4 regions of the Chryseobacterium sp. UF-81 genome follow, and region 1 is predicted to be linked to each of the others. Evidence: riboswitches for the same ligand, from Rfam matches in the RefSeq annotation. Region 1 holds a riboswitch; each other region holds the start of a gene.
What was found. A riboswitch is a leader RNA that binds a small molecule or an ion and turns the genes downstream of it on or off. The one in region 1 is predicted to bind cobalamin.

Region 1 (7,701 bases):
ACAAACGGTGTGAAACATACTTATAGCCGCCTATTGCTAAAACTATTTTAAAAGGATGACAATTAGGATCATCAGGATATTTGCTGCCGCAGCCATCTTTATTTTCAGTATTCTGATGCTGAAGACGATCTCCCAATATACAGGTTTTGATAAAAATGTGGGTTTTCTCATGTTTAAACAGAAAGTGGTCAGTAATCCGTATTGGATGACATTTTTTTACATTCACATTTTTTCAGTCACGCTTTGTTTATTGGCTGGACTCACTCAGTTTTCAAACCGGTTTTTAAGTGAAAACACAGCACTTCACAGATGGATAGGAAAAATTTATGTTTACAATATTCTGATCATCAATGTTCCGGCATGTTTTGTATTGGGATTATTTTCAAATGGTGGAATCATCGGGATTACAGGATTTATGCTTCAGGATATTCTCTGGGCTTATTTTACGATTGCTGCAGTTCTCTTCATTAAAAAAGGGAATATTGTAAGGCACAAAAAATATATGATCCTAAGCTATGCAGTTACCACTACAGCTATCACTTTCAGGATTATAAAGAATCTATTCTATCAGGAAAATCTGCATGATTATGAGCTGTTTTATGGACTGAATGTCTGGGTTTCCCTGATTCTCAATCTTGCAGCAGCTTATTTTATTTTCAGAAGCCAAGCATTATCTCTCAAAACTTACGTTCATCATCAAAATAATAAATGAGATAAACAGCAACAATGCATAGGAGATAATGAAGATCAAACCATTCAAGACTATTCTGTGTTGAGACTTTGCTGTCCACCGGTTAAAAAACCGCATCACCAGATAAGATAATCCAGCCAGGATCAGTAAGGTAAAAATAAAAAAAACAAAGCTCGAATCCATAGATATTAATTTATACCAAAACTATTATTTTTAAATTTAAAAACATAATAAGATCTCTAAATTAAACCCAGGTTCAGAATATTTCCGAATAAAGCCTACAACAAAATATATGAAAAAATTACTTTTTACACTCTCATTTGCTCTTTCTGCAATGGTATCAGGACAGAAAACTTCTGGTAAAACCGGTAATCTGGTACTCTACTCTTACCAGACCTTCAACTGCGATAATAAAGGATATTTTGATCCAAAAAAATATAAAAAAGAGGAAATAGACGGGATTTTTAAGCTTCTGTATAAGTTCAACAGTGGTTTGTTTGACAATCATACGGTCTTTAAACTCCCGGATCTTGAAGATGTCCGAAAAAATAAAAACATCTATCTGCAGCAACTGGAAAAACAGTATCAGGAAAAGAAAAAAGAACTGTATGGTATACAGGTCATCAATCTTCCGGAGTGGACAAAGCTCCGCCAGGAAACTATTCAGATTTTTGAAAATGAATATCAGCTGAAAAAGGAAGAGCTTATTGCCTACTCTGATCCTGCATCACTAAAAAACAGCAGATATTACAATACCTGCAAAGAATATATTGACGCGGTTTCTTCTCCCGACAAGCAGAAAATGTACGCCGTCTGGAAAAACTTTGTCGAAGCCAAAAGCAAAGATAATGCTGACCCGCAATTAGTAATCGATAAATTCAAAGCCCAGTTCAACGATCCGAAGAAAGATGATTATGCGCTGATTCAATTGATCGGTTTCGGCTTTTACAACTGTGCCAACGGAAGTTTCAGGCCAGATCCTAATGACGAGGGAACGCTCTATGAAAAATTTGACAAGCTCTTTACAAAGCTAAAGCAGGATTGTGATGAACCATAATTTTATTTAATGATTCAAAATTTAATGATTTAAAAATCAGGCAGCATTCGTTTTCGGATGCTGCTTTCTGTTTCTGTAAGAAATTTCTATTATTGAGCCTGAAAAAAATGATTGGCTTTTATTTCAGACAACTGAACCGATGTGGAAGGAATTCCAAATTTTATCAGCCTGTCAATAATATTTTCGAGATGGGAGCTGTCTTTTAAAACACAATCAGCAATGAGGCAGTATCCCCCGGTGATCCTTTTACAGCTGATAATTTCGGGGAACAGTTTCAGGTGATCGATAAATATTTTAAACTCATCATTTTTAAACTTCAGGTGAATAATCACTTTCAGGCTGTAACCTAGAAGGGCATAATCAATATCTGCTGTAAAACCTTTGATAACTCCGGTGTCGGTAAGGTTCTGCACCCTCTCTTTTGTGGCAGACTGGGAAAGAGAGATGCTACGTCCTATTTCGGCATAGCTTAACCTGGCGTTTTCAGTCAATAACCGTAAGATTTTATAATCAAATTCATCTAAAACTATTTTCATTGCATTTTTAAATTAAATCAGTAGAAATCATCAAAATTATAAAATTTCACCATTAAATCCACTTTAAAATCACATGAATTAGACGGAAATTTGACATAAAAAAATTATGACAACAATTGAACTTTCAGACAATGGAAACACACCATTTGAAAAGCTGATCGGGCACAATCCGGAAATACTTGCTAACTGGAACCGTCTTGAAGAAACTTTTTTTAAAAATGCAACCTTAGATCCCCGTTTACTCGAACAGGTGCGAAGGGCTCTTGCTTTTGGAAATGGCTGTGAATACTGCATGGTAAAAAACGGAAGGCCCGATTTCAGTCAATCAGATCTTAAAATTTCTGTAGCGGTAAGTTTCGCAGAGCTATTCTGTACAGATCACCGTTCCATACTCAAGAGTCATTTCAGCATGCTGAGCGAATTCTTTTCCGAAAAAGAAGTTTCAGAGCTTTGTACGTTTATCAGTTTTATCAGTGCTTCCCAAAAACTGGGGAAAATTTTTAACCTGACAGAAGAATATCAAAAAAATGCAGTGATAGAAATGGAACAATTGAATTTATTTAAGGATTTAAAAATTTAAGGATTTAAAAATCAGGCAGCATTCGTTTTCGGGTGCTGCTTTTGCTTCTAAATACTTACCCCATGAATATTTTTTACCTCAGCCATCACAAAGGTGCTGTGTGCACTTCCGATGGAATCCAGTGAGCCCAGTTTATTAAAGACAAAATCCTGGTAATGTTTCATATCCCTTACCTGAACTTTAAGGAGAAAATCGAAGTCTCCAGAAATATTATAACATTCAGCAATTTCATCGATCTGTAAGATATCTTCAACTAACTGATTTCCGACAGAACGGTCATGTATCTTAAGCTTGATCTGGCAAAAAACGGTAAATCCCCGGTTCAGCTTTTCTGCTTCCAGAACGGCTGCATAATGCTTGATATATCCTTCCTGCTCCAATCTTTTCATCCGTTCGAAAACAGGGGAAGGTGAAAGATTTATTTCTTTTGCAATCTCTTTTACGGTCAGTTTAGCATTCTTTTGCAGGATTCTGAGCAATTGCAGATCCCTTTCGTCAAGTCTTTCCACAGAATAATATTCTTTTTGAGGTTATGTTTTTCAAATGTACAGAATATTTAACTCTATAACACCCATCAAACAAAATTATATTCTGAATTTTAATAATTCTACCAATCAATCCACTTAATCAATACCTTTGGCTAGATTTTGTTCTTTAACATTCTTCATCAGACAGAAGAGGTTTTACATAACGTAAATTAATAGGGAATCGTGTGAGAATCACGAGCTGTCGCGCAACTGTAAGTAGCACAACAAAAGTTTTTATCCAGAATATCCACTGCCAACAGCGGGAAGGATGATAGAAGCCGTTACAAGCCAGGAGACCTGCCTGTTCTGAATTGACAATGCTTTCGCGGTCTGAAGCTTTTAGGTCATACAGATGATACATTTTGAACGTTTAATTGTGAATGATTTGATTTTAAACGCAAATATTTTTTTATAAAAACTCCTTATTTTTAAGGAGCAAAGAACTGCAACTTTATCGCTGATGAAGCTTATGGATAAAACCTCCGCTTCAGAAATTAACTCTTTGCCCTCTTAGAATATAAAGCATGTTGAATTAAAACTTGGCGTCAAAAAAAGAACCTTTAAGCCAATTCTCTTATTTAAAGGAAATAACGTTTTACTGTATCTACTTTGTTCCTAAAACTCTCTCTCCGAAAGTATTCTGAAGCATTATAAAAGAACTTTTAAAATCATGATTGTTTAATTTAAAAGTTTAAAAACATGCAAACACACATTCTTGGCAGCCCGCGTATTGGCCGCCACAGAGAACTCAAAAAAGCCTGCGAGCAGTATTGGTCAGGCAAGGCATCATTAAATGAACTCCTGGAAACCGGGAACAGCATCAGCCTTCAAAACTGGAAACTGCAGCAGGAAGCAGGAGTAGACCTTATCCCCTGCAATGACTTTTCTTATTATGATCAGGTTCTGGATATGACCCTGACTGTCGGAGCAATTCCGGAACGCTACAAAGAGATTGCCTTAAGAGCATCCGATTCTGAACTTGACCTGTATTTTGCAATGGCAAGAGGCTACCAGAAAAATGGCCTCGACATTACCGCCATGGAAATGACAAAATGGTTTGATACCAATTACCATTACATCGTTCCTGAATTTCAGAAGAACCAGCAGTTCGGATTATTTTCTAAAAAAATCATCAGTGAATTCCTCAGGGCAAAGCAAGCCGGAATAAATGCCAAACCTGTGATTATAGGACCTCTCACCTATCTTCTTCTGGGAAAAGAGAAAGAAGAGGGTTTTGATAAACTGGACCTCATAGAAAATCTGCTTCCGGTATACATTGAAATTTTAAAAGAGCTTGAAAAAAACGGAGCGACATGGATTCAGTTTGACGAACCGTTTTTAGGTCTCGATCTTACTGAAAAAGCAAAAGAAATTTACCAATCTGCTTATGATGAAATCAGAAAACAGTTTCCGGACCTGAAATTCATTGTAGCGACTTATTTTGAAGGCTTAAAAGACAATCTTTCATTAGCAGCTTCACTTCCTGTGGATGTTCTTCATATTGATCTGGTACGCTGCCCTGAACAGCTGGATGAAGTCTTACATACCATTCCGGATACTTTAAGCCTTTCTTTGGGAATCGTTGACGGAAGAAATATCTGGAAAAACGATTTCAGCCGATCTCTGACTTTTATTCATAAAGCTATAGAGAAAATAGGTTCTGAAAGGGTCCTCATCGCTCCATCCTGTTCACTCCTCCACTCACCTTTCGATCTTGATCTGGAAACGAACGAAAAGACACTGTCTCCTGAAATCAAACAATGGATGGCTTTTGCAAAACAAAAAGTCTCCGAAATTGTTACGTTAAAAAAACTCGCTTCAGAAAATCCGGATTACAATGCTTTACAAGAATTAGCTGAAAACAAAAAGGCGATTGAAAACCGTAAAACGTCAATTTTAATTCATAATCAGGAAGTAAAAAACCGTGCTGATGTGACCACCAAAGAAGATGCACAAAGAAACAGTTCTTTCAATATAAGAAAAGAAAAACAACAAAAAGTGTTGCAACTTCCTTTGTTCCCGACAACAACCATCGGCTCGTTTCCACAGACAAAAGAAGTAAGAACATGGAGATCAAAATTTAAAAAAGGTGAACTGACTGCTGAACAATATGATGATCTTCTTAAAAAAGAGACGGAAAGAACCATCCGCTGGCAGGAAGAAATCGGGATTGACGTTCTGGTTCACGGAGAATTTGAGCGAAATGATATGGTGGAATATTTCGGGGAACAATTGGAAGGGTTTGCCTTTACTCAAAACGGTTGGGTGCAAAGCTACGGAAGCCGTTGTGTGAAACCACCGGTGATCTATGGTGACGTTCACCGCCCGCATCCTATGACTGTTTACTGGTCCAAATATGCCCAATCTTTAACTCAAAAATGGGTAAAAGGAATGTTGACGGGCCCCGTAACGATTCTTCAATGGTCTTTTGTACGTGACGATCAGCCCCGTTCATTAACGTGCAAACAGATTGCCTTGGCGATTCGTGATGAGGTGAGTGATCTGGAAAAAGCAGGAATCAGAATCATCCAGATTGATGAGCCTGCCATTCGTGAAGGATTACCGCTGAGAAAATCCGACTGGCAAAATTATCTGAAATGGGCAGTTGAAGCTTTCAGAATTTCAGCAAGCGGTGTAGAAGATGCCACGCAGATTCATACGCATATGTGCTATTCTGAATTCAACGATATCATTCAGAATATTGCAGATATGGATGCCGATGTGATCACAATAGAATGCTCCAGAAGCCAGATGGAACTGCTGAATGCTTTTGCAGATTTCAAATATCCGAATGAGATCGGACCGGGAGTTTATGATATCCATTCACCTAGAGTTCCGTCAAAAGAAGAAATGGTAGAATTGCTGAAAAAAGCGCAGGCCGTTATTCCTGCACAACAGCTTTGGGTAAACCCTGACTGCGGTTTGAAAACCAGGCATTGGGATGAAACGGAAAAGGCATTGATTGCGATGGTGGAAGCTTCAAAAGAAGCTGCAGAAGCCTTTGATAAAGAAAGAAATTTAGTTAATTAATTGGATTCGGCAGGAGTTTTTAAGCTCCTGCTTTTTTTTGGTCAAAAATATTTATAGCATCTTTATGACTACTTTTCCTTTTGCATGGCCACTTTCTACATATTTTACTGCTTCATTAGTATTTTGGAAGGAAAAAACTCTATCTATGACAGGTTTTATTTCTCCTGCTTCTATCAGCTTTGTAATTTCTCCTAACTGTTTTCCATCAGCTTTCATGAAAAGAAAAGAGTAATTAATGTTTTGCTTATCCGCTATTTTTCTGATTTTACGGCTCAACAATTTTGTAGCAAATTTTACATACCAGGGTAGATTAAATTCATCGGCAAACACAGGTGTTGGCGGACCGGAAATTGAAATAATTTTCCCTTCTGGCTTCAGGATATTGAATGATTTTTCCAGGGTTTTGCTGTCCTGGCTGTTCAGCACGACATCATAATCAGTCAGAATATCTTCAAAATTCTGTGTTTTATAATCGATTAGCACGTCTGCACCAAGGTTCTTTAATAGTTCAAAACTTTTTTCACTGGCAGTGGTAGCAACCGTTGCTCCCAGATATTTTGCCAACTGTATAGCAAAAGTTCCTACACCACCGGATCCGGCCTGAATAAAAACTTTCTGACCGGCCTGAACATCGGATTTCTCAATCAAAGCCTGCCAAGCCGTTAATCCCACCAAAGGAATTGAAGCTGCTTCTTCCATCGTCAGGTTTTTAGGCTTCAAAGCAACATCTTTTTCATTAATAGAAATAAATTCTGTGAAAGTCCCTATATGAAAATCTGCTACCCTTGCATAAATCTCATCCCCCGCTTTAAAGCTTTTTACTTTTGAACCTACTTTTGTGATGACTCCTGCCACATCGTGACCTAAAATCAACGGCATTTTATAAGGCAGGATAAGCTTAAACTCACCACTTTTTATTTTAGAATCCAGGAGATTGACACTTACTGCATAAATCTGGACTAAAACCTCATTTTCTCTGACACCGGGTTCGGGTACATCTATAAGTTGCAGCTCACTGTCTTTTTTATAACGGCTAATGCTAAATGCTTTCATACTTTGAGTTTTTATTTTAGGATATGTTGTACTTTCCCAGGGTTTATAAGTCTTCAGCAGATATTCTTTTATCAATTCTTTCCGCAGTCATTTCTGTGGCGACAGGCTATAAGCGTTAAAAAGAATATTCTCTTTTGTATTTAAAAATTAATTGGGTAAATTCGCTTGCATTTTACAAGTACAAATCTATACAATAACTTTTAAAATGCAAGTTATTTTTTTTAATT
Region 2 (7,701 bases), on a different contig from region 1:
GCATTACAATCACGAGCTTTTCTGGACCGTTCTTACGCCTGTAAAAAATACACAGCCTTCTGAAAAATTAGCTAAAGCAATTACGGAAACTTTCGGAAGCATGGATGCTTTCAAAGAAAAGATCAGTAAAGCGGGGGCAGACCGTTTCGGTTCAGGATGGGCATGGCTTTCTGTGGATAAAAACGGAAAATTATTCGTGTCTTCTACAGCCAATCAGGATAACCCTCTGATGGATGTCGTGGAAGAAAAAGGAACTCCGATCTTAGGAATTGATGTGTGGGAACACGCTTATTACCTGAAATATCAGAACAAGAGAGCAGACTATCTTACTGCCATCTGGAATGTACTGAACTGGAAAGAAGTAAGCAGAAGATATGATGAAGCTGTAAGCAAGAAATAAAGATGAACTTAATTTGCAGCATATTCCTCACTCTTTATATGGTGTTCAGGCCTCTGATCCCACTGATGGAGTATGCTGTAAATTATAATTACATTTCCACGGTTCTCTGTATCAATAAAAGCAAGCCGGAGCTTCACTGTAACGGAAAGTGCTACTTAAGCAAAGAACTTTCGAAGACGGATAATTCCGATTCCTCACCTTTAAATAAAACCAAAAATTCAGGACAGAAAAATCTTGATATCTGTACACTTCCTGAAATTACCTCTGTTCAAAATGCAGAAAAATTTCTATCCGTAAATTTCAATTTCCTTTATGAAACAGTCTATTCTTTTCTGTTTCTGAAACACATTTTCAAACCACCGGTTTTTTTTAAGTTCAATTTTAAACATTACAAAACCACAGAACGCATATAAGGTTCGCTGAAAATTCAGTGTTCTTCTATATAGTTTTCAATACACTTTAAATAATTGAAGCGTCAAAAAACTTTTGTGCCTTTGGTGTGATATTTTTCACCACAAATTGCACAGATTTTCACAAATGTTTATACATATTCGAGATAAAAAATCCTTGATTTTTTTAAAACTTAAGTGATCTTCTTATTCAAAAACATTTCAACTCCAACTAACTAAAGTGTCAAAAAACTTTGTGCCTTTTGTGGTTAAATAAATTGAATGTTAGTTCATTCAAAAGTATTTCTATTTTAAAAATTCAACTTAAAAAATCAAAATGAAAACCTATAAATTTTTATCATTATTCTTTATTACCTTTAGCTTATTCACTTTATCATCATGTCGAAACAGCGATGATGCCGATCCGCAGGATACTGCAACCGGAAACCTGCAGATAAAATTTGAAAACGGATTCAATAACCTGGGGGATATTGTCCTAAACCAGACGGTACAGACTTCTGCTGCCGGGCAGAAACATACTTTCTCCGCTTTGAAATATGTCATCAGCAATATCACACTGATTGACGAAAGCGGAAATGAATTCACATACAATGAAAATAATCCTGATAAAGGTGCTTTTATTATAGATCAGGCAGATGCCGTTGCAGGAGTTGTTTATCTCGATCTGAACGGTATTCCTAAAAACAATTACAAAAAAGTAAAATTCGGACTTGGGATCAGTCAGAAAGCATACCTGCTGGGACAGGACGGGCAGGCAGAATTCTGGACGAAAGCCAAGCAGAAAGGAATGTCGTGGTCATGGGCAGCCGGTTATGTCTTTGTAAAACTGGAAGGAAAATACGGAACTGCTTCTGCAGATACGGAATTCATGAATCACACCGGAAACATGGGAAATGTAACGGCTAATAATACTCCGGATCTTTATCGGGAAATTACGTTGAATCTTCCGACAACCGCCAGAGTAACAGCCCAGGTAAGACCTTCTATCCACATTCTTGCAGATCTTAATCAGTTTCTGAGCGGAAGCAAAACGCTTTCCCTAACTACAGAAAACAATATGATGATGGGTTCAGGCCAGCATCTGGTGGATGTTACCAATAACCTAACTGCGATGTTTAAAGTAGATCATGTTCATAATGATTAGGATTTTATTAAAAACAATACTGCTGGTTATTACTTTTCTGAGCTATTTGTCATGCTCGGATGAGGTCATGCAGCCGCTGGAAAAAGATGAGGTCTATTCACTGCAGTTTCCGTCGTACTTTCCTAAAATGACTTTCGATGAAGCCGGTAATCCGGTCACAAAAAATGGAGTAGAGTTGGGAAGAAATTTATTTTACGAGGGCAGGCTTTCCCGGAACAATACCATATCATGTGGTTTCTGCCATATTCAGGAAAATGCCTTCACGCACCATGGCCATACCGTGAGTCATGGTGTGGACGACAGAATTGGAATCCGTAATGCACCACCCATTCAAAACATGGCATTCCTGAAAAGGTATATGTGGGACGGCGTGATCCATAATCTGAACGAACAGCCGGTCATACCGATCACGGATGCCAATGAAATGGACAGCTCAATGCCAGAAGTAATTTCTAAATTAAAGGATGATCAGAAGTATAAAAAACTCTTCAAGGCAGCTTATGGTGACGAAAACATAACCGGTGAAAGACTATTGAAGGCTCTGTCGCAGTTTATGGTAAGCATGATTTCCGCAGACTCGAAATATGACAGGGTTAAACAGGGAAAAGAAAATTTTACTGCTGAAGAATCTCAGGGATTAGCTCTTTTTAATCAGAAATGTGCTTCCTGCCACAGCGGAGAATTATTTACCGATGAGAGTTTCAGGAATACAGGAATGTACTACAATACCCAGTTCAAAGATGCCGGGCGTTATCGAGTAACCCTTGATCAGGTGGATTGGATGAAATTCCGTGTACCGAGCCTTAGAAATGTAGAATATACCGCACCCTATATGCATGACGGAAGGTTTTACACGCTGGGAGCCGTCCTTAATTTCTATTCAGATAGTGTGGAGGATAATCCCAATCTTGATCCGCAGCTGAAAAATAACGGGCATGTCGGAATTGCGATGGATACACAGGAAAAACAGCTGATCATCGCTTTTTTGAAAACCTTATCTGATAAAAACTTTATTTCTAATCCAAAATTTGCAGAATGAGCATAAAAAAAATAATATTTATACTAAGTGTTACATTATCATGGGTCTGTAAGGCTAAAACGATCAACGACAGTCTGTATATCGCAGATCCGGTAAACAGTATTGTATTTGATGACTGTGATGCGTGCGGCTGTGCAGCAGGAAACGGTTCCTCCGGTTTTGAATCTTTACTGAATCCACAGTTTATCGGGATCAAATATTTTGCCCAGCATTACAAGGCCAAAGAAAACCTTTTTGTAAAAGACCTCACACAGGATCAGTACTTCAATACCCTGCAGGTTTGGGGTAAAATTCCATTGACTGAAAAATTGAGCGTATATGCCAGCCTGCCATTTCATTTTCATGAAAAGAAAACAATGCAGGGCGATATCAACATCAATGGAATCGGTGATATGAACCTGATGGGAATCTACAGGATTATCAATTCTAAAGATAATTTTCATCAGCTTAGTGGTGGTTTGGGAGTAAAAATTCCTTTGGGGAAATTTGATGAAAAAGGAGCTTCGGGAGTCAATCCAAGTTTTCAGCTTGGAACAGGAAGCTGGGACTATCAGGCCGCTTTGAACTATAAATTTCAAAAGAATAAGCTGGCTGTGCTGGTCAACACAGATTACACGGTAAAAACCGAAAATAAGAAGCATTACCATTTCGGAAACCAGTGGAATTATGCCGCAACAGGTTTTTATCAGCTTGCAGCAAATGAAAAGACTATTTTCTCTGCCAAAGCCGGACTTCAGGGCGAAGTCTATGATAAAAACAGACAGTTTGACGAAGTATTGCCCAAAACAGCCGGAAGCGCTTTATATGGAAAACTCGGTTTTGAAGCTTCGTATAAAAAGTTCAGTTTAGGAGGAGAAGTGATGCTGCCTGCCTATTCCAATCTTGCGGCAGGCGATATCGAAGCAAAATCCAGATTCAGTGTATTTATCAATTTTGGAATTTAATGTAGTTGGCTTCGAGAGCCTCAGCCAACAAATGTGGGTTATTCAATATTCATTATAATAGAAAATAAATTGTACACTCGATTATAATTTCTAAAAAACTGGTGGCTGAGGTTCTCGAAGCCACCAGTTTTAATATATCACTTAACAAATCTGATTTTTTCATAGTATTGAGAATTAATCTATTATGCCATTATTGTATATATTAAGTTATTTTCTATCTTTGCCGCAATCTGGTGCGCTGTAAAAAGCACTTAAAAGGGAATCCGGTGAAAATCCGGGACAGACCCGCTGCTGTAAGCTCCACATCAAAGTTTTTGAAGAGTATATCCACTGTTTTTTTAATGGGAAGGATTTCAAAAACGGAGTAAGTCAGAAGACCTGCCAGAAGATAAACGTTTGATGCTTTCGTGGAATAAAGCTTAGGACAACAACGATTCTGTGCAGTGACAGCTGTGCTTTATCTTTGCTATCTTATATCCATTAGCGTCAGCATTATTCTCAATGAGCTAATGGTCAGAAAATGTACTGCTTCACAGTTTAAAAAAAGTGTTATCACATTATTTGTGGCAGCATCTCAACTTCTATTCTCACAATCCCGAGATACGATCCGGGAGAAAACCATTCTTCCAATTCAGCTTTACAAAAAAGATTTTAGAGAAATTCTTCCCGCACAGGTGCTTTCCGGAGAACAGCTTGAAAGGCTGAACAGCCAGTCGGTGGCTGATGCTTTACGGTATTTTTCAGGAGTTCAGATCAAAGATTACGGTGGAATGGGAGGTCTGAAAACGGTGAATATCCGGAGTATGGGAAGCCAGCATGTGGGTGTTTTCTATGACGGTATCCAGCTGGGAAATGTTCAGAACGGAATCGTGGATCTCGGAAAGTTTTCACTGTACGATCTTGAAGCTATTTCTTTATATAACGGCCAGAAAAGTGAAATTTTTCAGCCGGCAAAGGATTTCGGGTCTTCCGGATCTATTTATCTTCAGCCTAAAATCCCTGTTTTTAAAGGAAATCAGACGACTAATTTGACGCTTAAACTGAAATTAGGCTCCATCAGTTTATTCAACCCTTCCTTCCGTCTGGAGCAGAAGCTTTCAGACAGAGTTTCTGTAAGTTTCAGCTCGGAATTTGTGCAGAGTGACGGATTGTATAAGTTTAAATATGAAAAGAAAAATTCTGACGGCTCTGTTGCCAACGATACCATTGCCAGAAGATATGATTCTTATATCCGTGCGAAACGATTTGAAACTGCTTTAAACGGGACCATAAGCGATGGAAACTGGAGTGTGCGCGGTTACGGTTATATTTCCGATCGTGGAGTTCCCACGGCTATTGTTAATAACAATTTCAAACCTAAAGGTCAGCAGATGCTGGATGAAAACTATTTCGTCCAGGCCAGTTTCCGTAAAAAGTTGTTTCCGAAATTTGAAACGCAGGTCAAAGCTAAATTTGCCTACGACTACACCCGGTTTTTAGATACGGTGAATGTGGCAACAACCGTTCTGCCGATTGATAATTCTTATGTTCAGAGAGAGCTCTATTTTTCCAATTCCAATATTTATTCTGTTAATCAGAACTGGGATGTAAGTGCAAGCTTTGACTTTCAGTATAATAATCTGGATGCCAGCCTGAGGGATTTTTCATATCCTACCCGCTATACTTCGCTCGTGTCTTTTGCTACGACCTATCAGTGGAACCGGCTTAAATTTTTAGGAAGCGTTCTTGGGACTTTTGTACATGAAGACGTGAAAATGAATGCAAAATCTCCAGATAAAACCGAATGGACGCCTTCAGCTTTCCTGAGCTATCAGCCTTTTGATTCAAAAGACTTTACCGTTCGGGCTTTCTACAAAAGAGTGTTCAGGATGCCTACTTTCAATGATCTGTACTACACCATGATCGGGAATGTAATGCTGAAACCTGAATATACGAATCAGTACGATGCAGGTTTTACTTACGAGAAACTCTATGACCATAAAGTGTTTAAAGGAATCTATCTGAAAGTGGATGGCTATTATAATGAAGTAGAAAATAAGATTATAGCTGTTCCTACCACCAATCTTTTCAGATGGATGATGGTGAATCTGGGTGAAGTGAAAATCATCGGGGCAGATGTGAATGTCCAGGCTGAATTTGATATTAATAAATTAAAACTGAAACCTTTGGTAAGCTATACCTATCAGCGTGCCGGAGACTATACTGACAGAAGTGACGACTATTATGGCGACCAGATCTCTTATGTGCCATGGCATGCCCTGACCTTTACCATGATGGCAGACTATAAAGACTGGAGTTTCAATTACAGTTTCATGTACACCGGAGAACGATATGACGCCCAGCTGAATAATATCCGGGCCAATTATCTGCAGCCGTGGTATACCCATGACTTATCCGTTCAGAAAAAATTCAACTGGCATTCTCATCAGATTAAAGCCGGTTTTGAGGTCAATAACCTCCTTAATCAATACTATGACGTGGTAAGGAATTATCCGATGCCCGGAAGAAATTTTAAACTTATTGTAAGCTTTACATTATGAAAAAACTAAATTTTTGCCTGCTGGCTTTTACTCTTTTCTTTCTGTTCTCGTGCAGGACAGATGACAATATAGTTCCCTCGGAGACAAAAGAGGTAAGCACCGGAGAAGATACTCCTATTAAAGGTTTTTATCTTCTGAACGAAGGAAATATGGGCAGCAATAAATGTACACTCGATTATTTCGATTATGCCACAGGAACGTACCGCAAAAATATTTATGGGGAAACCAATGCTTCTGTGGTCAAAGAGCTGGGTGATGTGGGAAATCATATCATGATCTACGGAAGCAAAATGTATGTGGTGGTGAATGTTTCCAATAAAATTGAAGTGCTGGAAGCAAAAACAGCCAAGCGGATCAAAACGATACAGCTCCAGAACTGCCGTTATCTGGCTTTTAAAGGCAATAAAGTTTATGCCAGCAGCTATGCAGGTCCGGTTGAACTGAATCCGAACTCTCCACCGGGAAAAGTAGTTGAAATTGATACCACATCACTGAACATTGAAAGACAGGTGGTGGTTGGATATCAGCCGGAAGAAATAGAAGTGATGGGCGATCAGCTTTTTGTGGCCAATTCCGGGGGGTATATGTTCCCGGATTATGATAAAACCGTTTCCGTCATTGATCTGAATAGCTTTACTCAAACCAAGAAAATTGATGTAGCTATTAATCTTCACCGTATTAAAAAAGATAATTACGGAGATTTATATGTAAGCTCCAGAGGGGATTATTACAACATCCCATCCAGTCTTTTCCTGGTTGATGCTGCTACCGGAACTGTGAAAAAAGATTTTCACGTCGCTGTCAGCGGAATGACCATTGTGAATGACAAGTTGTATTATTATGGAAATGAATTTAATTACAATACTCATTCTTACGTCAAGACCTTCGGAATTATCGATGTAAAGACAGAGCAGGTAATTTCCAATAAAATTATTGACCAGCAGTATGTGGATGAGATTAAAGCTCCTTACGGAATTGCTGTAAACCCTTATACAGGCGACATTTATCTGACGGATGCGAAAAACTATGTGACCACCGGATATGTATACTGTTTCGACAAGACCGGGAAATTCAAGTGGAAAACCGAAGGCGGAAATATCCCTGCCCATTTTGCTTTTTTATATAAATAATCTGATTAGAAAAAATGGAAAGAAAAACCAGAACTATTTTAAAAATTACCTTTCTCTCTTCCGTTCTTTTGGGAACGGCAGCCTGTAAAAGCGA
Region 3 (7,701 bases), on a different contig from region 1:
TCTTCGATCTTTTCAGGAGTTCCGATTTGAGCAATTACTCTTTCTACATCAGAATCATTTACAACTTCACGTTTTCCTAAAGAATCTCTGAAGATTTCTACCATTCTTATTTCTATATCATGCATTACCTCCTCCTCCTCTGAAGCGTCCAATGAGCTTCTCAGTGCATTCAGGTAATCGCTGAGCTTTATATATGCGTGTTCTTCTATAGTAAAAGAAAAACCTGCGAGTCCTATTGAGAGTGTCTTGTTCATAGCTTTGTTTTTTATATTTTTTGAATAATTTGGTTTACTGACGCTGTCAGCTCTGCCCAGGTATTTTGAAGTTCGTCCAAGAAAAGCTTGCCTTTTTCTGTAATCTGGTAGTATTTTCTTGGTGGTCCTCCTGTAGATTCTTCCCATCTGTAGGAAAGGAACTCGCCATTTTTCAGTCTTGTAAGGAGAGGATAGAGGGTTCCTTCCACTACATCCAGTTTTCCTTTTTTAAGCTCATCGATAAGGTCGGAAACATACATTTCACGATGGTTGATGAGACTTAAAATACAGAATTCCAGAATTCCTTTGCGCATTTGCGCTTTGGTATTTTCAGTATTCATCTTTAATAAGTTTTGTTAATTAGTTATATTTTCAGAATAATGTTCCTAGCTAGATGAACCTATTCCGATTTTACATTACAAAGATATGTAATTAAAATGGTAATATGCAATACAAAGTAGTGAAAAAATATAAATAAATTATGTAACTAGTTGAAAATCAATAAAATTATTTTTAGTTGTGAATTTTAGATGTGAGAATTTTAAAGAAAACCAGATCAATTATTACTAATTTTTCCTTTTAAGCTGGTGGGCCTTAAAGTAACAAGAGCTTTTTTCTTCAATGCTGTCTGATAGGATATAAAAGTAAATTTTTTGTAAAATTTACGGATGATAAGAGCCATTTCCATCATAGCAAAATGTTCACCAATACAAAGCCTGGGCCCGGCACCAAAAGGGTAGTAAGCGAAATTCTTGGCATTTTCATCATCAAAACGCTCTGGGATAAAAGAGTTTGGATCTTTCCAGTATTTAGGATTTCTGTGAAGACCGGTGATATACAGTATGATTAAAGTATCTTTCGGCCAGGAATATTCCTTAAAATGATCATTTTCCAAAGCCTGACGATCAATAGCCCAGGCTGGAGAATGCAGTCGCATAGCTTCTTTGATGATATTTGAAGTAAAAGACTTTTTCATTAAGCTTTCTGACGTAAAAACCATTTCCCCTTCGTCTGCAATCTCTTTTTTTAATTTTTTCTCAGCTTCAGGATTCTGACTGATTTCAAAAAAAATAAAACTTAATGCATTAGCGGTTGTTTCGTGACCGGCAATGAAAAGGATAAGCATTTCATCAACCAATTGCTCATCAGACATCGGAAGTTGCGTATCTTCATATCTTGTTTGGATAAGCATGTCCAGCAAATCATCTTTCTCTTCTCCTGAACTTTTCCGTTTATCCAAAACCCCTTGAATAATAGCTTTTGATCTTTTACTTTTTTCAATAGTTTTGTCAATAATGCCCAAAATTTTTAAAATTTTAGAATAAAAAGGCAGGCGAACCTCTTTGGCGAAAACTTCCTGAACTTCTGTAATGATTTTACCCAGTTCTTTCACCTGGGCTTCCCCAATATCAGAGCTGAAAAGAGTTTTTGCGACAATATTAAAAGCGAGTTTATGAAAGAAATCATAAAGATCTATATCCTGCCCAGGTTGGAATGAATGAAAAGCTTTATCAATTTCCTCTTCCATAATTGAAACCAGATTGGCAATTTTCGTTTTGCTGAAACCGGGTTGGATCAGCCTTCTCTGTTTCAGCCAGTCTTTTCCGTTATTCGTTAGCAGACCGTTTCCCAGGTACTTTCCTAAAGTGATGGATTGGATCTCAGATTTGTAATAGTTTTTATGATTTTGCTTTAAAATATATTCTGTGAATTCTTTATCCTGAGAAAAAATAAAGTTCTTATTGGTGAAATTGGTTTTGATGTAGTAGTTATCTCCTGCAATTTCATGGTTTCCGGTAATAACCTCTAACGGATTTTTTATTCCTTTAAATAAAGAATACAGCTTTCTTGTTCCTTTAATTTCCGTCGGATAATTGAATTCTGGAGACATATTATAGATATTTCCATTAAAAATACAACTAATCTCTTATATAAAATAGTTTTCAGCCAAAACCCCTATTTTTGCATAAAATTTGTTGAAAAACTAATGCATAAAAATCATCCATGATCAATACATCTACATCATACAGGTCGTTGTCAGCATTGATACTGCTTGCACCTTTTTGTTTCGGACAATATCATTTTGCCATCGAAGATGCATCCGGGAAATATAATGCAGAGGTTACAGTTGAAGAATGTCAGACTGATGCCTGTAGAAATAAGGCTGCTATCATATTGTTCAGTAAAAGCGGAGAAAAGCTACAGACTCTTGCTTCCGGAGATTTTGTCATGTATTTTGAAAAAGAGGTGAAACCGTCAAGCACCAGTGTAACAACACTAACCCACGGAATGGTCCACGATGCTCCTGTGGTTTTTGGAGATTTCAATTTTGACGGGACGGAAGATGTAGCCATAAGAAACGGCAGTGGCGGAAACTATGGCAGTGCCTCCTTTGATGTGTATGTTTTTAATTCCACAAAGAAACAATTTGTTTTGAGTAAAGAACTTACTGAAATTGCCAGCTCTTATCAGGGAATGTTTGATGTAGATTCCAAACGAAAGCGGTTAACCACTTATGCCAGATCCGGGGCGTCTCTGCATTACACCTACGAATATCAGGTGATTCCCAACAAAGGATTAGATCTGGTTTACGAAAAGATCAGTGATTTCAGTGATGAAAAAACGAAGGTGACCGTTAGAGAAAAGATTAATAATAAATGGATCGTTAGAAAATTATCCAAATAATAAATAAAGGAAATGAAAATACAGAAGGAAATCGATTTTATTCTGGCAGTTGATGCCCTGAAAAATGTACAAAGGAGAAACTACAATGCCGATGATACGAGAAGGGAAAATACAGCCGAACACTCATGGCAGATCATTATTTTGGCCCAGATACTTTATCCATATGCTAAAAACCGCGCGGATATTGATCTTTTAAGAGTAATAAGAATGCTTTCCATTCACGATTTAGTGGAGATAGGGGCGGGAGATACTTTTCTTTTTGATGAACAGGCAATGGTGGGGAAATTTGAGCGAGAAAAAATTTCAGCGCAGAAAATCTTTGGAATCCTTGATGAACCTTTGCGTACTGAGTTTTTTGAATTGTGGCTGGAATTTGAGGAAGAAAAAACACCGGACGCTATTTTCGCCTGCTCTATTGACCGTATCATGCCGTTTATCTTAAATTCTCACACTTCAGGAAAAAGCTGGACGGAAGCAGGTGTTACTGAAAAGCAGATCAGAAATATGCTGGAAAATGCTATCACAAGAGCATCCGATGAGATGGGAGAGGCTTTTGAAATGTTGCTGAGCAGAAGTCTGGAGACTGACAAGGTAGTTCGGTAGATTTATCGCAAAATAAGGAGGAAAGATTTTAAATTGATGTTCTTTAAATGAACAAAGCATTCATTTATCAGAGTGATACAATTTTTACAATACATTGTTTATACTTTATAATAATTTTCGGGCGGCCTTTGGCCGCCCGAAACTTATTTTTTACAATATTCTGATTGGTTTCTTAAACTCATCTATAGCCACAAAAGTGAAATCGCCCACAATAGCTCTTTCTCTTTCATACGAGTACATTTGCTCCGTATAGATTTCTACATTCACTTTCATGCTGGTTTTTCCGACATAGTCAACCTTTCCGATCAGCTCCACAATGGTTCCTGCAGGAATAGGTTTTTTAAAATCGATCTTATCGCTGCTTACAGTTACCACTCTTTTTCTTGCAAAACGGGTTGCGGTGATAAAAGCTACTTCATCCATCAGCTGCATTGCTGTACCTCCGAAAAGGGTATCATAGTGGTTGGTAGTGTTGGGGAAAACTGCTTTAAAAATTCTGGTTTCGGATGCTGCAATTCTTTCTTCTGTAGTCATATTTCATTATTAATTAATGCGAAATGAAATAGATCAAAATAACAGAACAGTGACAGGAATCACAGGAATTCCTGAAGCAGTCCATCAGATCAATAAACTTCAAATCGCGAAAGTTTCTTGTTTAAAGAAATAGGCAGGTCTCCTGACTTGTAACATCTTGTATCTCCTTCCCGTGCGCTGCACAGTGGATCCTTGATAAAGACTTCAGTTACTTACAGTTGCGCGACAGTCCGTGATTTGCACACGGTTCCCTTTTAATCTGCGTTAAGCAGAACCAGTTTCTGTGATGAATTAGCGTTAAACTTTTTCAGGGCAAAAATAAGAATATTAGTGTGAAAAACGGCAATTATTCCGGACTATTGTAAATAATCTGGCTCATTACCTTTCCTTCCTTGATGGTCCAAAGTGTGACATATCTGTTTTCACCAGAGCCATTGATCATATAAAGATAAATATGATCATTGTCAAGAGCCGTTACTCCTACATTGTTGAAGTCCATAGTAGGCTGAAACATATTTTTAATAGCTTCCCTTACAAAAACAGAACCTCTTCCCGGCTGCTGTACTCTGATGGATTTAATCTCTGTCATCCCTTCCGGAAGTCCGTCCTTAATGCCCCATGGTTTTATTTTATCTATTGTAAGGATCTTTCCGTCGGTATCTTTTTCCTGCTTTCTGTAACCGGCATTCGACGGATAAATATCAATAACCACCTTGGTTCTTTGTGAAGTGGGTATTTTGGGATTGCTGTTGTCTGTGAAAATAAGTGATTTCCCGTTCTTGGATTTAGAAGGCGTAAACTGAGGAAGTTGATCTATAAAGGCAATACGCCCTTTATTTACCATTCCTTCCTTCTCAAGATTCTCATATCTTACAAAAGGTTTTTCTTCATCCTGCTTTTCAGGATATTTGATCCATACCCATTCCGTTTCTCCGGGTGCAGGTTTTACATAAACAAATACATCACCTTTACGCATCCGGATCTTGTCTACAATTTTCCTGTAGTCATCCTTGTGGACGCGCACGTTGGCGTAGCCTTCTTCAGCTTTTACAACACCAAAAGGAACTTTATTCTGTCCCTTGACAAATGCCAGAGAAAAAAGGCTGAAAGCGGAAAGGTACAATGCTTTGTTTATGGAAATCATTCTATGAAATTTTTTTGATCCCTCAAATATATAAATTAAATGTTTTTTTGATCAGTAAAATCTTGTTGTGTTTGCTTAAATTATCAATATCCTCTAAACAATTTATAAAACTCTCCATCAGGAACTTGATGCAGATCATTATTTTTTAGCCAATTCACAGATTCTTTACTTAATTGCAAGCTGTCATAATTTTTAGCTTTCACATATTTTTCTTGATCCTGACTGATATCGTAAATGACCTCTCCGGTCTTGTCATCAATCAGAATGCTCCTGCTTTTTGTAACCCCATCCCGATAGTGGGGTTTCAAATATATATACCAGTACGAATTAACATCATTAAATTTTCTGTAAATACGGATGTCAGGGAAGGTGTATCGGTCTGCAATCTTCAAAATATCATAAAAATTCATTTTAAAATGATCATCATGCTCTATTTTTTGAATTAGATCACCCTTTTCAGAGTATGCGTACCATATTCCTACAGGAATTTCAGCAACTTTTAGATTGTTTCCCAGATGTCGTATCGTATGGATTGCACCGTTTTTATAAAAATCAACATAAGTGGAAATGCCGTCTGAAAATTCCTGTGTATAACCTGGGGCTTCTGTCTTTCTTTTATATACCTGATTATCCTTTCTTCCTATAATAGCGGAACTGATTTTTGTATCTTCAAAGCCATAAATTGCTCCTTCTGTTTTCTGTTTATTTTCCACATATATAAAACAGCTGGTATCTTTGCCACCACAGCTTGTTGTGTAAAACATTCCGTTTACCGGCTGTTTTTTCTTTACATCAGCCATAAGACTATTATACGACGGTATGTGTAGAGTCTCTTTTGTTGTATTGGTGCTTTTCATGGTAAGGAAATTTTGTTCCCCTATGTTTTTTGTCTCCTGCGCATAGGCCTGAGAGGATATTAAAATGATAGCAATAAAGCGAAATATTAGGTGCATATTTCTTAGTATTTAAAGTTTTTCGGAAGATAATTAAATTGTTGCAGTTCTTTAAGATCCTTTACCTTTCTCAAATGGGTATCCGAAAGAAGATAAATATCATCAGCCATATTGAATAAGGTCATATAATTATGATCGGAGATAATCATTCCTTTATAGGGTGTCTGGCTTTTAATGATCATTTCCAATTCATCAACATTTTTAGGGGAAACGCCGCTGAAAGGTTCATCCAGTAAAATAAACTCCACGTCTGAATAAGTAATGATCAGGGTTTCAATAATTTTTTTCTCACCACCTGAAAGATTTTTTGATGTTTCGTTCAAAAAGGGTTGTATTATTTTTAAATCACAAAGCTTTTCCGCATTTTCTTGGGTGCAGAATAGTGGGATAAGCTTCCTGATCTTATATTCTTTTGGAAGAAATGAAGATCGCTGAGGCAGATAAGCAATTTTATTTTTCCTGTCGGACAGATTTTTAAGAATAGTGTCATTCAATTTAATAAACTGTGTATCCCCTTTAACTGTTCCAAAGATGATTTCTAATAAAGTAGATTTCCCGCTACCCGCCGGGCCAATAATTCCTGCTGTTTTTCCGGTTTCGCAGCTTAAATAGATATCCTGCAGAATTTTTCTACCGCCGAAAGATTGGGTAACACTATCGATGTGAAGTCTGTTCATAAGAATCGGGTAATGACTTTAATAATTAAACTTAACACTCCCGTGAAACCCCACAAAAACCATTTTGAAAACCCAAAATTGGCATAGAAAAAATATTCATCTTTCAGCCTTATATCATAAATAAAAAAGTGGAGGAGGGGAAGAATCAGGAAAAAATAAAGTCCAAAATTTTCAAAAGTGAATTGAGTACCGAAGCATAACAGCACAGAAAATAACACCGCGGGAATCATTAATTTTCTATAAAAAATCCAAAGGACAGTAAGGCTTTTATCCATGATCCAAAAATAATAAGAAAATTTGATCTGTATACTTCAACATGCAATGTTTTGTAGTTAAAATAAAATAGCGCTGAATGTTCAGCGCTATTTTTATAAGGTTAAAAGTTATACATCATTAAATTCTTTCAAGCTCATCTGCATTAATCGTTGTCTTAAAAGTTCCATAGTTGACGATTACTTTATTTTTAGAAATCTTTTCAATAGTTCCTACGCTGGTACTTCCCGGAATACGGACACGCTGTCCTTCTTTCATCCAGACGGCACGGTCGGTTTTGCGTTTTTCTTCCAGTTTTTCATTGGTTTCAGCTATCTTCTCAATGACATCTTCCTTTTTAAGCTGTTGCGTGATCTTTCTTTTAACCACCTGAAGACGTTTAGATTCATCTTTATCAGCACCTATTTTTCTGAATTTTTCCTGTTCAAGCAGTTTCACAAAATCCTTGACAACATCTTTCCTCGATTTTCCCTTTACATAACTGTCGATGAACGTTTCAATCTTATTTCCAAACTGAAGCTTTCGGTGTTCCTCTTCATACAGTTTTTGGAAGTTGAAAAGCTTTTGCTGCAGCTGTT
Region 4 (7,701 bases), on a different contig from region 1:
CGGCCTTTAGTTTCTACTTCTGCCAATTTCAGTGGCGATAAAAGTCCAATGAAATTTTCCGATATTTCTCCGGAAATTATTAAACTGGTAGATTATGCGGTAGAGGAAGACAGGGAAAAAGTATCAAAATATTCAGGCTCTTCGGTAATAAAAATATGGAGTGACAACAGGATTAAGGTTCTTCGTGAATAATATCCTGCAATAATTCTTTCAATTTAAAATCTTGTCAATATATATCGGCAGGATTTCTTTTTTTTAATTTCTATCTTTGCATTCTTCAACTGATAAAAGACCTGCCATGAACCACCAAAAATTTGCTGAAGAATGGATCCATACCTGGAATTCGCATGATCTTGAAGATATATTGTCTCATTATGCCGAGGATATAGAGGTGACAACACCAATGATTGCCTTGGCTACAGGAGGAAAAGATAATACATTGAGAGGAAAAGAAGCAGTCCGTGAATACTGGAGAAAAGCACTGGACAAATTTCCCGATCTGAATTTTGAACTGATAAGGTCAACTGCAGGTGTAAATTCGGTAGCATTGTTTTATAAATCTATTATGGATAAACATGCTGTGGAAGTCATGTTTTTTGATGATGAAGGAAAAATTAATAAAATGTATGCCCATTATGATTAATGGAAAAGATACATTGAAAGAAAAAGACGATCTATTTATTAAAGATGAAAATTAATCTTACCCAAAATAAAAATTTAAAGCTGTTCAAGATCATTGCTGATGCTGCGGAAAAAAATAACCAGTCCGTATACATTGTTGGCGGTTATGTCCGTGATCTTTTAATGAAGAGAACAGCATCTACAGATATTGATTTTGTGACAGAGCAAAGCGGTATTGAGCTTGCACAGACCGTTGCGAATGATATTGATCCTAAATTAAAAGTTTCGGTCTTCAAAACTTACGGAACAGCCATGATTAAATACAAAGATCTTGAGCTGGAATTTGTAGGAGCCAGAAAAGAAAGTTATACAGAGAACAGCAGAAAACCAGAGGTAGAAGGCGGAACGCTGGAAGACGACCAGAAAAGAAGAGATTTCACCATTAATGCGATGGCGATTTCTTTAAATAAAGCTAATTTCGGAGAACTGATAGATCCTTTCAACGGAGTTGCCGATCTGGAGAAAGGAACTTTAAGAACCCCTTTGGAGCCGGCGCAAACCTATTCTGATGATCCGTTAAGAATGATGAGAGCTGTTCGTTTTGCCTCAACATTAAATTTTGTCATTGAAGAAAAATCACTAAACGCTATAAAGCAGGAAGCAGAAAGGATCAAAATCGTTTCTATGGAAAGAATCATGGTTGAACTCAACAAGATCATGATGTCCAGAAAACCCTCTGTAGGATTGGGATTAATGGAAGAGACGGGACTTTTAAAACTGATCATTCCTGAGCTGATCGAGCTGAAAGGAGTAGAAGAAGTGGAAGGGCAGACCCATAAAGATAATTTCTATCACACGCTGGAGGTAGTAGACAATATTTCAGAAAATACAGATAATCTTTGGTTACGCTGGTCTGCATTGCTGCATGATGTCGGTAAAGCGCCAACCAAAAAGTTTGTGGAAGGAACAGGCTGGACTTTTCATGGCCATGAGTTTTTAGGCTCAAAAATGGTCAAGACCCTTTTTCACAGATTGAAACTGCCGTTGGGAAATGATATGAAATATGTCCAGAAAATGGTGAAGCTTTCATCACGTCCTATTGCCCTTATTACAGATGATGCTTCGGACTCTGCATTGAGAAGACTTTTATTTGATGCCGGCGAAGACCTGGAAGATCTGTTTACCCTGTGTAAAGCAGATATTACCACCAAAAATTCCAAAAAGCAGGACAGATTCAAGAAAAACTTCGAATATGTAGCAGTGAAGATCAAAGAAGTGGAGGAGAAAGATCAGGTACGTAATTTCCAGCCGCCAATCACAGGAGAAGAGATTATGCAGATGTTTGATCTGAAACCCGGAAAAGAGATCGGAATCCTTAAAGAAAAAGTAAAAGAAGCCATCCTGGAAGGTGAGATTCCCAATGATAAGGAAGAAGCTGAAAAATTTGTTATTGCAGAAGCTGAGAAGTTAGGCTTAAAGTATAATTAAAATTTAAATTTTAAAAAAAAGGTTTCGGCGGGACTTTGTCCCGCCGAAACCTTTTTAATCAGGTGAAAACAAAATCAGGCCGCTTCGGAGAAGCGGCCTGAAAAAAAACACAAATGATGAAAAAAAATAAAATTTATAAATAATACCGAAGTATTAATGTTTTAGTTTGCATAAACTGAATTTGAGCCTATACCCGTTGTAAACGATCTGATGATAGCACCTGAAGTATTGTAAACTACAATTTTACTGGCCTGTGTAAATCCATTGGAATCAGAAGTAAAAATTTTGTCATTGATCACGCTGAAGCCGTATAAAGCAGAATACGCATCAACACTGTTTGCTACAGTAAACAACGGTGATGCAGGTGCTGTTGTAGCGGCCATATCCATCTTGTACACGTTTTTTCCTGAAGTGAAATAAAACTTACCATTAGCAATTTCAAGATTCGTAGCATTGGCAATACCTGTTAAAGTCGTTGTTTTTGTGATGCTTCCTGTGCTTGAGATTTCGTAGATATAAGAATCAGCAGTTCCTGCAGCGATGGCATACACATTCTGGTTGCTTGAAATGATCTTGTTGATATTTCCGGCTGGCAAAGTGATCGTAGACTGAACATTGTTGGTAGAAGTGTTGATGTAAGAAATTTTGTTTCCAAAACCAAATGAAGCATTCTGTACAAAGATATTGTTTCCGGCTTCTACAATTCTTTCAGCAGCATCTGTGAAAGTGATTTTTTTGATAAAAGAACGGTCTGAAGCTTTATAGATGCTTACATACTTATCACCTAAATATTTATCGTTCGTTACATAAATATTGTTGTTGGCAAAAGCCATATATCGCGGGGAATTAAGTTCAGCGGTAATCTCGCCATTCGCTTTAAAATTATAACGGTTTGCGATCTGGATTTTATTGGAATTGTTCAATAGCAGATAAGCATTTTCACCATTGAAAGCAATCATCTGTAAAACATCACCTAATTTCGCTCCTCCGTTGTTAAGGGCAAAAACGTTATCTTGTTTAAGGTTCAGGTCTGCACTTACAAACGTTACGTCACCCTCAGGTTTTCCGAAAGTACCTTCATTAGCGATTAAAAAACCGTTGCCATAGAATATTTCCTGCTCATCATTATTATCACTGCTACAGGACACGATGCCCAAAAGGAGTGTAAAAGCAAAAAGAAGAGGTAGAAGTTTGTTCAGTTTCATAATATTTTTAAGTTTAAAAATTAATAGTTGCATAAATACTGTAATTCCTTTTCGGCATCGGATACAGGGATACCGTCTGATAAATTGTATTGGTAACATTGTTCACTTTAAATCCCAAAGTGTATTTCTTGAAGAGTGCGGCAGAAACTCCGGCATTTAAAACAAAATAAGGATCAATAGCTGTAGACCTTTGTTCATCCGTAGTCGTATAAGTAAGACCGTTGAAAAGTCCCTGGACATACAAATTAAGGAAAGAATAGCCGTACTCAATATTTCCGACAGCTTTATGGATCGGAACATACATCATCTGCATTTCAGTATTTTTGTTGACAGATTTTGAATAAGTGTATCCTGCGTCCAGCTTCAGGGCATGTTTTCCGAATTTCTTATTCCACTTAACCTGTGATTCCAAACCATACGATTCAACTTTATACGTATTCACGGGTGCCCAGTAACCATAAGAGGTAGGAAGCCAGTTGATGAGGTTTTTGATGTCCATGTAATAAGGACTTAATGTAATTTTAAAATCTCCTAAGCTGAACTCATGGCTCATGTCAATATTCGTGGACGTTTCAGGAAGCAGATCCAGATTTCCTCCCGGCTGCCAGTAAAGATCATTAAAAGAAGGATACCTGAAATTTCTTGAAAAGCTTACGCCTATACGATACCATTGTAAAGCATCCCATTTTCCCGAAAAAGAATACAGAAGAGGTGAAGAAATATCCTCCACGAAATCCTTCTTGATGCCGGCTTCAAAACGAAGCTCCTTGGTGACAAAATATCTTATTAAGCCGGATAGGGAACCCACATTTCTGCTGATAACCCCAATTCCGGATTGACTGTTTTTGTCCGATTGATAGCCTTCACCCTTATTCACCTGAAATTCTCCAATAGCATTAATGTTGATCTTAGGAGTGATGAAATAGTTGAAATCATTTTTGAAAATATAATTTTTTCCCTCTGCACCACTTGTTTTAGGTTGGTTAAGACCTGAAAAATACTGGAAATTATCTTCCGTATAAGCAGCTTTTAAGCTGTTCGAAAGATTACCTTTATTAATATCCCATGCGATTAAACTTCTTAAAGTCTGCGCGTTATATTTTGTTCTGTTTCCAATTTGTTCAAAAACAGGATACCGCTGTGAGGCATCGAAGATCTGGTTCTGCCATGAAATCGTCTGGTGATCAGCAATTTTATAAGAAGCTCCGATGTTCACCGAAGTATTATAGTATTTTCCGTTAATATTGTGGAACCCTGTACTTCCTACGACAAACTCAGGAACTTTATAATCATTTTGGCTTGTGAAATAGCTTCCCGAAACCTTAACGCTTAATTTATCATTGCTGAAAGATGCCTGCAGAAAATTATTGTACGTATCAAAAGAGCCCGCCTCCGAATAAACAGAGCCCTTGAAACCCCTGTTGAAATCCAGAATATTATTTAAATGAATGCTTCCTCCGATAGCTCCGCTGCCATAGACAACACTTCCTCCGCCAGCTTTTATATCAATCTGATCATACCCGAAAAGAGGAATATTATTCACATCTCCCTGTCCCAGAAAGCTGGAATTGATGTTGATTCCGTTCCATACAAAAGCAGTCTGCTGAGCTGTTGTTCCTCTGAATGAAGGCGAAGAAACGGCCCCGCGTCCATTTTCTTTAACATAAATAGAAGACTGGAAACGTAAAAGCTCAGAAAGATTGGTTGAATTTTTTTCGAGATCTTTTGGAGTGATCCTCTGTACCGGATGAAAAAGTTTTGCCTTGCTCATCTGGCTGTCGAAAATATAAATGGTGTCAACTGCTTTCTCCTGTCCGAAGAGAAAGCTGCCGTAAGACGAACAAAGCAGTAATAAAGACCTTTTTATATTCATACTATTTTACTTTTCCTCCGAAAGTAATGCGTTTTTAGTTATAATTTTGGCAGGTCTCCTGACTTTCGCTTTCTGCACCTTCCCGTATAAACAGTGGTTTTTTGCAGAAATCTTATTGCGATTTACAGTTGCGGGGACAGTTTGGGAGTCACACCCAATTCCCTATTATTTCCAAAATGCTGGAAACCAAAATTTTTGCAAAGATAACTTTTTAAATTTATTGCGCAAAAAGGCAAAAAGTCAATTGTGAATGGTCAATTGTGAATAGGGAATTTTGCTTCGCAGAGAAATTTTTTAAAATGTATAAATGATCAGTATTGAACATGACAGTACAAAATTGAAAATAATTATTAAATTATCAATTCACATGCGAAGCAAATTCACCATTGACAAAACTCCAGGATCTGATTCTTAAATGCAAACCAAAATTCCCTATTCACAAAATTTCACTTCTACAAAAACGATGAATCAAAATAGAACGGCAGCAGATCTTTAATAGAATGCACCTTTACCACTTCATCATTCATGCTTGAAAAATAAAGGAGGATGTCTTCGTTCTGTTTCGTTTCATATTCTATCAGACTTTGACGGCAGGCTCCACAAGGTGGAATCGGAGGGTTTTTCTCATGAAATTCCTTAGGACCTCCCACGACAAAGATTTTTTTCACCTTGACATCCGGAAAATTGGCTGCCACCCAGAAAAGAGTTGTTCTTTCCGCACATAACCCTGATGGATAGGCTGCATTTTCCTGGTTATTACCGGAATATATTTCACCATTTTCCAGTAAAACGGCACATCCTACAAGGAAATTCGAATAGGGCGCATAAGCATTTTCACGGGCCTGTATTGCTCTTTCAAATAAGGTTTTTTCTATATTGTTCAGTTCACTGCTGTTTTTAAAATGCTCGTAACTGATCTGTATGTCTTTTTTCATATATTAGTAAGACTAAAAAGGGGGCCAAATTTACTTCTTTTTCATCACTTCGACAATGTTTTTTTTATTCATGATTAAATTGAAAATCAAAAGGTAAAATGTTATACACACCAATAAAATTTAGAAATATAGAACTGAAAAACAGATGGGTAATGTCTCCTATGTGTATGTATTCATGCGAAAATGGATTGGCCAATGACTTCCACTTTGTACACTACGGAAGCAGATCCCAGGGCGGGACAGGGCTTATCATGGTTGAAGCCACGGGAGTAGAGCCACGCGGAAGAATTACCAATCACTGTATGGGAATCTGGAATGATCAGCAGGCAGAAGAGCTTAAGAAAATTGTTGATTTTGTCCATTCCCGTTCAGAAAGTAAAATAGGAATTCAGCTTGCCCATGCCGGAAGAAAAGGCTCCACCTGGAATAACCTGCAGATTCCTGTTGAAGAAGGTTGGGAAACCGTTGCGCCAAGTGCCATTCCCTATCATCCCTCTGAAAGGATCCCGCATGTCCTGACTGCTGACGAGATCAAAGAACAGGTACATTATTTTAAAGCAGCAGCAAAAAGAGCTGTAAAAGCCGGTTTTGATCTCATAGAAATTCACGGCGCCCACGGATATCTTATCCATCAGTTTTTATCACCGCTATCCAACATCAGGACAGATGATTATGGAGGAAGTTTTGAAAACAGAATCCGTTTTCTTTTAGAAATTGTTGATGCTGTCAACGAAGAGCTGGACGAAAATACAGCGCTTTTTGTAAGAATTTCCGGAACCGAATATGCTGAAAACGGATGGAATATTAATGAAAGCGTAAGGCTTGCTGAAGTGTTAAAAGAACATTCCGTAGACCTGGTAGATGTTTCAAGCGGTGGAAATATCCACGGCGCGAAAATACCTGTATTTGATGGTTACCAGGTTCCTTTCTCCGCCCAGATCAGAAAAGAAGCCGGAGTAAAAACCGGAGCAGTCGGTTTGATTACAACGGTGGAGCAGGCTGAAGAAATCCTGGAAAAAGGAGATGCAGACCTCATATTCGTGGCAAGAGAAATCTTAAGGAATCCATATATTGCCGTTCAGGGATCATTTGAAATGAAAGAAGACTGTTTCTTCCCGCACCAATATACAAGAGCAAGAATTTCATCATAACATTCGCAATGAAGATCGAAGACTTTATGCTGACCTGCCCCAGTAAGAAATTTCTGGGAATAGAATGTTTGGGGTGTGGTGCCCAGAGAGCAGTTGTATTGGTATTTGAAGGTAGGTTTTCAGAAGCTTTTCATCTCTACCCGGCTGTTTATACACTGCTCCTGTTCCTTTTTACCCTGGGTCTGAGTTTTGTAGATAAGAAAAGAAAATACGGTAACATCCTGATGATCATGATTGCTGTAAATTTGGTCATCATAATCTTCTCTTATTATTATAAATATTTTTACATGCATGCTCACTGATGGAAAACAAAGCGAAGAAGTGTATTTTTTTAATGTTTAATCGATGTATATAGAAAAAAAGTCGTAGAATTACTACAAAATGTAAATCTGTTCACTAAAAACTTTTTAAATTAGACCATGAAGTCT

Region 2: it holds a riboswitch for cobalamin, as region 1 does, so the genes downstream of both, AC4IFE_RS04190 (TonB-dependent receptor) here and metE (5-methyltetrahydropteroyltriglutamate--homocysteine S-methyltransferase) in region 1, are expected to answer to the same signal.
Region 3: it holds a riboswitch for cobalamin, as region 1 does, so the genes downstream of both, AC4IFE_RS01260 (acyl-CoA thioesterase) here and metE (5-methyltetrahydropteroyltriglutamate--homocysteine S-methyltransferase) in region 1, are expected to answer to the same signal.
Region 4: it holds a riboswitch for cobalamin, as region 1 does, so the genes downstream of both, AC4IFE_RS00750 (TonB-dependent receptor plug domain-containing protein) here and metE (5-methyltetrahydropteroyltriglutamate--homocysteine S-methyltransferase) in region 1, are expected to answer to the same signal.

What each region holds. Positions count from the first base shown of each region.
Region 1 is NZ_JBSIBX010000010.1:144,489-152,189, forward strand. Features, by position in the region: gene AC4IFE_RS14670 (DUF2306 domain-containing protein) at 56-712, shown strand; gene AC4IFE_RS14675 (hypothetical protein) at 984-1,748, shown strand; gene AC4IFE_RS14680 (Lrp/AsnC family transcriptional regulator) at 1,838-2,284, opposite strand; gene AC4IFE_RS14685 (carboxymuconolactone decarboxylase family protein) at 2,391-2,864, shown strand; gene AC4IFE_RS14690 (Lrp/AsnC family transcriptional regulator) at 2,912-3,373, opposite strand; cobalamin riboswitch at 3,526-3,710, shown strand; gene metE (5-methyltetrahydropteroyltriglutamate--homocysteine S-methyltransferase) at 4,091-6,421, shown strand; gene AC4IFE_RS14700 (NADP-dependent oxidoreductase) at 6,473-7,474, opposite strand.
Region 2 is NZ_JBSIBX010000002.1:256,606-264,306, forward strand. Features, by position in the region: gene AC4IFE_RS04165 (superoxide dismutase) at 1-400, shown strand, start outside; gene AC4IFE_RS04170 (hypothetical protein) at 403-813, shown strand; gene AC4IFE_RS04175 (MbnP family protein) at 1,127-1,954, shown strand; gene AC4IFE_RS04180 (cytochrome-c peroxidase) at 1,947-2,993, shown strand; gene AC4IFE_RS04185 (transporter) at 2,990-3,937, shown strand; cobalamin riboswitch at 4,152-4,337, shown strand; gene AC4IFE_RS04190 (TonB-dependent receptor) at 4,447-6,477, shown strand; gene AC4IFE_RS04195 (YncE family protein) at 6,474-7,607, shown strand; gene AC4IFE_RS04200 (cell surface protein) at 7,622-7,701, shown strand, end outside.
Region 3 is NZ_JBSIBX010000001.1:256,882-264,582, forward strand. Features, by position in the region: gene AC4IFE_RS01235 (PspC domain-containing protein) at 1-254, opposite strand, end outside; gene AC4IFE_RS01240 (PadR family transcriptional regulator) at 266-595, opposite strand; gene AC4IFE_RS01245 (cytochrome P450) at 811-2,145, opposite strand; gene AC4IFE_RS01250 (XAC2610-related protein) at 2,259-2,939, shown strand; gene AC4IFE_RS01255 (HD domain-containing protein) at 2,952-3,542, shown strand; gene AC4IFE_RS01260 (acyl-CoA thioesterase) at 3,693-4,076, opposite strand; cobalamin riboswitch at 4,192-4,370, opposite strand; gene AC4IFE_RS01265 (hypothetical protein) at 4,423-5,220, opposite strand; gene AC4IFE_RS01270 (hypothetical protein) at 5,304-6,173, opposite strand; gene AC4IFE_RS01275 (ATP-binding cassette domain-containing protein) at 6,179-6,850, opposite strand; gene AC4IFE_RS01280 (endonuclease MutS2) at 7,244-7,701, opposite strand, start outside.
Region 4 is NZ_JBSIBX010000001.1:142,424-150,124, forward strand. Features, by position in the region: gene AC4IFE_RS00730 (L-threonylcarbamoyladenylate synthase) at 1-192, shown strand, start outside; gene AC4IFE_RS00735 (nuclear transport factor 2 family protein) at 299-643, shown strand; gene AC4IFE_RS00740 (CCA tRNA nucleotidyltransferase) at 688-2,109, shown strand; gene AC4IFE_RS00745 (DUF5074 domain-containing protein) at 2,271-3,314, opposite strand; gene AC4IFE_RS00750 (TonB-dependent receptor plug domain-containing protein) at 3,328-5,187, opposite strand; cobalamin riboswitch at 5,219-5,393, opposite strand; gene AC4IFE_RS00755 (cytidine deaminase) at 5,640-6,122, opposite strand; gene namA (NADPH dehydrogenase NamA) at 6,221-7,273, shown strand; gene AC4IFE_RS00765 (DUF2752 domain-containing protein) at 7,282-7,575, shown strand.